2 regions of the Rhodococcus mengyinensis genome follow, and region 2 is predicted to be linked to the other one. Evidence: riboswitches for the same ligand, from Rfam matches in the RefSeq annotation. Region 2 holds a riboswitch; the other holds the start of a gene.
The links. A riboswitch is a leader RNA that binds a small molecule or an ion and turns the genes downstream of it on or off. The one in region 2 is predicted to bind glycine.
Positions count from the first base shown of each region.

Region 1: it holds a riboswitch for glycine, as region 2 does, so the genes downstream of both, gcvP (aminomethyl-transferring glycine dehydrogenase) here and gcvP (aminomethyl-transferring glycine dehydrogenase) in region 2, are expected to answer to the same signal.

Region 1 is NZ_JBLWIT010000028.1:5,718-9,707, reverse strand. It holds gene ACNJ7E_RS03475 (bifunctional nuclease family protein) at 1-271, shown strand, start outside; gene ACNJ7E_RS03470 (MerR family transcriptional regulator) at 556-1,176, shown strand; glycine riboswitch at 1,246-1,369, shown strand; gene gcvP (aminomethyl-transferring glycine dehydrogenase) at 1,544-3,990, shown strand, end outside.
Region 2 is NZ_JBLWIT010000111.1:43,628-47,617, reverse strand. It holds gene lpdA (dihydrolipoyl dehydrogenase) at 1-751, opposite strand, end outside; gene lipA (lipoyl synthase) at 786-1,715, opposite strand; glycine riboswitch at 2,001-2,092, shown strand; gene gcvP (aminomethyl-transferring glycine dehydrogenase) at 2,290-3,990, shown strand, end outside.

The DNA of each region.
Region 1 (3,990 bases), on a different contig from region 2:
CGGTCGCACCCTGAAGGAAGTTCGCATCGTGGACCTGCGCGAGGGCACGTTCTATGCCGACCTCGTGTTCGACCAGAACACCCGCGTCTCGGCCCGCCCGTCCGACTCCATCGCCATCGCACTGCGAATCGGGGTGCCGATCTTCGCCGAGGAAGCGGTACTCACGGAGGCCGGTCTGGTTATGCCCGACGAGCGCGAGGACGAGGTCGAGAAGTTCAAAGAATTCCTCGAGTCCGTGTCGCCGGACGATTTCAAGGCAACCGACGGCTAGTTTGCGCCGTCGGAAAAGCCTCGGGCGCGGAGTAACGGTTGAGGTTCCTCCGGCGCGTTGCGTTGACCCCGTCTCTTCGGAGTCATAGCGTTCAGTGCAGTGATTTTCTGCCCTGCAGATTGTATCGGGCGTACGCTGAGTAGGTTCAGGGTACGGACTTGCTCGATGTCACTGGTGGCGCTTGCGCCGCTCGATGTGCTGTGGCTGTGCCGCGGGCACTGGCGACGCGCGTCACAGGCGCACTGATCGTCGGGTTCAGTGCAACATGCGAGAGGGAGTAGTCAGTGGGAGATCGGCCGCAGGAGAATGCGCTGAATCTTGCGCCCGGCGACAACGTTGCCGAGTCCGAATTCAGCTCCGAGGAGATCCAACCGGGCCTCTTCCCGGACGATTCCGTGCCCGACGACCTCGTCGGATACCGCGTCCCCATCGCCTGCCAGATCGCGGGAATCACCTACCGCCAGCTCGATTACTGGGCTCGCACGTCGCTCGTCGTGCCGTCCATTCGTGGCGCAGCAGGTTCGGGCAGCCAACGGCTGTACTCGTTCAAAGACATCCTCGTCCTCAAGATCGTCAAGCGTCTGCTCGACACCGGAATATCCTTGCAGAACATCCGAGTGGCCGTCGACCACCTCCGTAAGCGCGGAGTGCGGGACTTGGCCAAGATCACACTTTTCTCGGACGGGACCACGGTCTACGAGTGCACGTCCCCCGAAGAGGTCGTCGATCTGCTCCAGGGCGGGCAGGGTGTCTTCGGTATCGCGGTGAGCGGTGCGATGCGCGAACTGACCGGCACCATCGCCGATTTCCCGGCCGAGCGCGCCGATGGCGGCGAGAGCGAACAGAGCCCCGAGGACGAACTGGCGTCGCGACGCAAGAACCGCGCGAGCCGCAAGACGGGCTAGCCCGCATCCATCGGAGCGCGGCGCTGCCTGCGCCGCCATCTGCAGCCGTGACATAGACTGGCGGTGCGTCGACGCCGTGCGGGAGAGTTCCGGGCACCGCAAGCACAGAAACATCGTGTGTGCGGGAGTTCGGGCGCCGAAGGAGCAACACCTCCCCGTCAATCTCTCAGGCAGACAGGACCGTGCGGGCTCCGACGTCTCTGGAAAGCGGTGGGAGCACCCACCCGCCCACGGGGAAAGGGCCGTCTTCACACCCGAACGACGGTACCGAATCTCTCAGGCGCTCGATTCGAGCAGGCGACAGAGGGGGAGGGACGTTCCGCTACGCGGGGCGTGTCCTGATCCTCCGAACTGCTTGGGAGTTGTCGTGATCGACGCTGGAAGCCGTACATTCGCCGATCGTCATGTCGGCCCGAACGCTGCGGAACTCGCGCACATTCTCGAACTGGTCGGAGCCGATTCGCTCGACGACCTCGCGTCGAAGGCCGTCCCCGCCGTCATCCTGGACGGGGTGACGGGCGGCATCGCCGACGGCCTCGACGCGCTGCCTGCACCGGTGTCCGAGCACGAAGCGCTCGCCGAACTGTCCGCACTCGCCGCGCAGAACACCGTGGCGACGTCCATGATCGGTCTCGGCTACTACGACACCCTCACCCCGCCGGTGCTGATCCGGAACATCATCGAGAACCCGGCCTGGTACACGGCCTACACGCCGTACCAGCCCGAGATCAGCCAGGGTCGCCTCGAAGCGCTCCTCAACTTCCAGACGATGGTCGCCGACCTGACCGGCATGGAGGTCGCCAACTCGTCGATGCTCGACGAAGCCACCGCCGCCGCCGAGGCGATGACGCTGCTGCGCCGGGCGAGCAAGAGCAAGTCCCCGCGGTTCGTCGTCGACGCCGACCTGTTCCCGCAGACGCTGGCCGTCGTCGAGACCCGGGCCGAGCCGCTCGGCATCGAGATCGTGGTGGCCGACCTGTCCGCCGGCCTTCCGGACGGTGACTTCTTCGGCGTCCTCGCGCAGATGCCCGGCGGGTCCGGCCGCATCGTCGACTACACCGACGTGATCGCCGCCGCCCACGAGCGCGGCGCACTGGTCGCGGTCGGGGCGGATCTGCTGGCACTCACGCTCCTCACCCCGCCCGGCGAGATCGGCGCCGACGCCTGTTTCGGCACCACCCAGCGGTTCGGTGTCCCCATGGGCTTCGGTGGCCCGCACGCCGGTTACCTCGCCGTGCACACCAAGCATGCACGTCAGCTCCCCGGCCGTCTGGTGGGCGTCTCCGTCGACGCCGACGGTGACAAGGCGTACCGGCTGGCGCTGCAGACCCGCGAGCAGCACATTCGCCGCGAGAAGGCGACGTCGAATATCTGCACCGCTCAGGTGCTGCTGGCGATTCTGGCGGCCATGTACGCCAGCTACCACGGCGCCGAGGGACTGAAGGCGATCGCCCTGCGCGTGGCGAACACGGCGCACTCCCTGGCCGCCGCGCTCCGCAGGACCGGGGCCGTCGTCGTCCACGAGCACTTCTTCGACACGATCCTCGTTCGAGTCGCCGGCCGAGCCGCGGACGTGGTGGCGACGGCGAAGGACGCCGGCATCAACCTGCGGTTCGTCGACGCCGATCACGTCGCCATCGCCTGTGACGAGGCCACCACCGCCGACGACGTCGCCCAGGTGCTGGCGGCGTTCGGCGGCGAAGGCGCCGTGACCGAGGAAGCGGGCACGTCCGTCCCCGACGCGCAGCTCCGCGGATCCGACTACTTGCAGCACGAGGCCTTCACCCGGTATCGCACCGAGACGGCGATGCTGCGCTACCTGCGGGCGTTGTCCGACAAGGACATCGCACTCGACCGCAGCATGATCCCCCTCGGTTCGTGCACGATGAAGCTCAATGCCACCGCCGAGATGGAAGCGATCACCTGGCCCGCGTTCGCCGGACTGCACCCGTTCGCGCCGACCGGGGACACACCGGGAATCCTCCGCATCATCAAGGACCTCGAGAACTGGCTCGTGGCCGTCACCGGCTACGACGCGGTCAGCCTGCAGCCGAATGCCGGTAGCCAGGGCGAGTACGCGGGGCTGCTCGCGATCCGTAACTACCACCTCAGCCGCGGAGACGACCACCGCGACACCTGCCTCATCCCGTCGAGCGCCCACGGCACCAACGCCGCATCCGCGGTCATGGCCGGGATGCGCGTCGAGGTCGTCGCCTGCCGCCCGAACGGTGACGTGGATCTGGACGACCTGCGGGCGAAGATCGCCGACCATGCCGAGCGCCTCGCGGCGATCATGATCACCTACCCGTCCACACACGGTGTGTACGAGCACGAGATCGCCGACATCTGCGCCGCCGTCCACGACGCCGGCGGCCAGGTGTACGTCGACGGCGCCAACCTCAACGCCCTGGTCGGCCTGGCCCGTCCCGGCCGGTTCGGCGGCGACGTGAGCCACCTCAACCTGCACAAGACGTTCTGCATCCCGCACGGTGGCGGTGGCCCCGGCGTCGGTCCGATCGGTGTGCGGTCCCACCTCACGCCGTTCCTGCCCGGACATCCGCTCGCACCGGAACTCGGCACAGCCGGACCGATCTCCGCGGCCCCCTACGGCAGTGCGTCGATCCTCCCGATCACGTGGGCGTACATCCGGATGATGGGCGCCGTCGGGCTGCGCCGCGCAAGCCTGACCGCCATCGCCTCGGCCAACTACATCGCGCGCCGCCTGGACGAGTACTTCCCGGTCCTCTACACCGGCGAGGGCGGAATGGTGGCACACGAGTGCATCCTCGACCTCCGGCCGATCACCAAGGACAC
Region 2 (3,990 bases):
CGTCGCCGGAGTCCAGGGTGACGGACACCGCATCCTCGTCCTGCGTCACCTCCGTCACCCGCACACCTGTCTTCGCGACGATCTTGCGACGACGGAATGCCCGCTCGAGGTACTTGGAGCTCGTCTCGTCCTCGTTCGGCACCAGCCGCGGCATCGCCTCGACGATCGTCACCGACGCACCGAACGACGCCCAGACACTGGCGAATTCGACGCCGATGACGCCGCCGCCCAGGATGATCGCCTTCTTCGGGACGGACGGCAACACGAGAGCCTCGTCGCTGGTGACGACCCGGCCACCGATGCTGATGCCGGGCAGCGTCTTCGGCGACGACCCCGTTGCCAGGACGACGGCGGCGCCCGTGATCAGCTCGTCGTCGACCTCCACTCCGTTGGGTCCGACCAACCGGCCGCGGCCGTTGACGACGGTGATGCCGTACGAGTCGACGAGGCCCTGCAGTCCCTTGTGCAGTCGGGTGACGATGGTGTTCTGGTAGCTCAGGACCTTCTCGAGGTCGACACCGTCGAACGTGACGTCGATACCGAACTGCGAGGCGGTGCGGGCACTGTCCGCGACCTCGGCGGAGTGCAGCAGCGCCTTCGTCGGAATGCACCCCTGATGCAGGCAGGTGCCGCCCAGTTCGTTCTCCTCGACGAGGATGACCGAACGGCCCAGTTCGGCCGAGCGGATGGCGGCCGCGTAGCCGCCGGAACCGCCGCCGAGGATGACGACATCTGCAGATCGGTGGGACATGGGAACTCCTTGCTGGAACGGAAGAGGGTGGGGTTCAGTGAACTGCGGTTGCGGCGACGGCCTCCGCGTGGAGGCGGCCGGCCCGATAGGAGGAGCGCACGAGCGGACCGGATAGGACGCCGAGGAAGCCGATCTCGCGGGCGATCCCGTCGAGCATGACGAACTCGTCCGGCGTCGCCCACCGTGCCACCGGATGGTGCCGGGCCGACGGCCGCAGATACTGCGTGATCGTGATCAACTGGCAGCCGGCCGCGTGCAGGTCCCGGAGGGCCTGAATCACCTCGTCCGTGGTCTCCCCCATCCCGAGGATCAGGTTCGACTTGGTGATCAGGCCGTCCTCCCGAGCCCGTGTGATCACCTCGAGGGACCGCTCGTACGTGAAGGCAGGGCGGATACGACGGAATATCCGGGGAACAGTCTCCACATTGTGCGCGAGTACTTCCGGGCGGGTGTCGAACACCTCGCGTAGTTGCGCGGCATCGGCGTTGAAATCGGGGATCAGCAGTTCGACGCCGGTGCCCGGGCACAGTTCGTGAATCTGCCGGACCGTCTCCGCGTACAGCCAGGCGCCGCCGTCCGGCAGATCGTCGCGGGCGACCCCGGTGACGGTGGCGTACCGAAGGCCCATGGTCTGCACCGACTCCGCGACCCTCCTGGGTTCGCCCCGGTCGAGTGCGGCGGGCCGGCCGGTGTCGATCTGGCAGAAGTCGCACCGCCGGGTGCACTGGCTTCCGCCGATGAGGAAGGTCGCCTCTCGGTCCTCCCAGCATTCGAAGATGTTGGGACATACCGCTTCCTGGCACACGGTGTGCAGGTTCTCGCGTTCGACGAGGGCGGCGAGGTCCCGGTATTCGGGGCCTGTCCGCATCTGCACCTTCATCCACGACGGTTTGCGTTCGACCGGGGTCTGAGCGTTGCGGACTTCGAGGCGGAGCAGTCGGCGGCCGTCAGGCTGTGCAGTCATGTGGGGAACTCCTAGGGCCGGTCGAAACCGGTCGGTATGCGTCGTCGGACCCGCGCGGTGGACAGCGCGGAACCGGGGCCAGGCGATTGGGGAGAGCGAGCACACTTCGACAACCGTTGCGGCTGCGGGCATCTGGGCTCTCATCGTCCGGCGTGTGCGGTCACGTCGGAGCGAAGATGCATCGAGGATGCCAAACGACGAGGACTTTTGGCAAGACCGTCGGTCCGAGGAGACAAACCCGCGGCGTCTGTGTACTGTTTGGCCAATCACAACTGAAGACGCCGTTGACGCGCAGCGGGAGAACCTCCGTTTCGGAGGCGCCGTAGGAGCAACTTCCTCCCCGGGAATCTCTCAGGCCCCAGTACCGCAGCGCAGAGGCAACTCTGGAGAAAGTATCGGCCGTAAAGCCGGAACTTACCGAAGGTGAAGAGCACGCCGTAGTTGCGGTGCGCCCAAACTCTCAGGTTTCAGGACAGAGCGGGGAGGTGCCCCCTTGTCGATGTCCGGTGCGGTCCGGACTCAACGAAACCGGAGTCACCTCGTGCCAGCAGAACCCCGCACCGCCACCCACGGCGTGCCCCTCACCAGCGACTTTCCGTCCCGCCACATCGGTCCTGACGCCTCCGCGTCGCGGCGGATGCTCGACGCCCTCGGTTACGACAGTCTCGCGAACCTGATCGACAGCGCGGTGCCGGACCAGATCCGCAGCTCACAGCCCTTGAATCTGCCCGCGGCGCGGTCCGAGCAGCAGGTGCTCGCCGACCTGCGGGCACTGTCGGAGCGCAACGAGATCCGCGTCCAGATGATCGGCCTCGGGTACTCCGACACCATCACGCCCGCGGTGTTGCGGCGGAACATGCTCGAGTCCCCCGCCTGGTACACCGCCTACACCCCGTATCAGCCGGAGATCTCCCAGGGCCGGCTGGAGGCGCTGCTGACGTTCCAGACCGTCATCGAGGATCTCACCGCCCTTCCCCTGGCCGGCGCGTCGCTGCTCGACGAGGCGACCGCCGTGATGGAGGCGGTGCTGCTGATGCGGCGGGCGAACAAGTCGAAGTCCGCCACCAACCGCGTCGTCCTCGACGCGGACTGCCTGCCGCAGACGCTGGCCGTCGTCCGGGGACGAGCGAAGGCGGTGGGCATCGAGGTGGTGGTCGCGGAACTGTCCGGGGAACTGCCCGACGGTGACATGTTCGGGGTGGTCTTCCAGGCGCCCGGTGTGAGCGGCACGGTGCGCGACCTCGCTCCGATGATCGCCGCGGCGAAGGCGCGCGGCGCGCTGACCACGGTCGCGGCGGACCTGCTGTCGCTGACGATCCTGACGCCGCCCGGCGAGCAGGGTGCCGACATCGCCGTCGGGTCGGCGCAGCGTTTCGGTGTGCCCCTGTTCTTCGGCGGACCGCACGCCGGCTACATGGCCGTGCGCGGCGGGCTCGAGCGCATGCTGCCCGGCCGTCTCGTCGGAGTGTCCGTCGACGTCGACGGGAAGACGGCCTACCGGCTGGCTCTGCAGACCCGCGAACAGCACATCCGGCGTGACAAGGCGACCAGCAACATCTGCACGGCGCAGGCGCTGCTCGCGAACGTCGCCGCAATGTACGCCGCCTACCACGGTCCGGAAGGGCTGCGCGCCATCGCAAATAGGGTGCGCGCCCACGCGACGACCATCGCCGGAAGCCTGCGCGCCGCCGGTCACACAATCGTCCACGACAGCTTCTTCGACACGGTTCTCGTGCGGGTCCCGGCGGGTGCCGGGGCGATCGTGGAGTCGGCCGATCGGGACGGCATCAACCTCCGCCTCGTCGACGCCGATCACGTTGCGATCGCCTGCGACGAGTGCACCACCGACGACATCGTCCGGCGGGTGGTCGCCGTGTTCGGTGCGCAGCCGACGACCGTCGCGGCGGCCGAACTGCCGTCGGCACTCGCCAGGACGTCGAACTACCTGCAGCACGCCGTGTTCCACGATCACCGCTCGGAAACCGCGATGCTCCGCTTCCTGCGCACACTGTCGGACAAGGACCTCGCGCTCGACCGCACCATGATCCCGCTCGGATCGTGCACGATGAAACTCAACTCCGCTGTCGAGATGGAACCGATCAGCTGGCCCGGCTTCGCGTCCATCCACCCGTACGCCCCGGTCGCGCAGACGGCCGGCTACCTCGAGCTCGTCGCCGACCTGGAACGCTGGCTCGGCGAGATCACCGGCTACGACCGGGTGTCGTTGCAGCCTAACGCCGGATCCCAGGGCGAGCTGGCCGGCCTGCTCGCGATC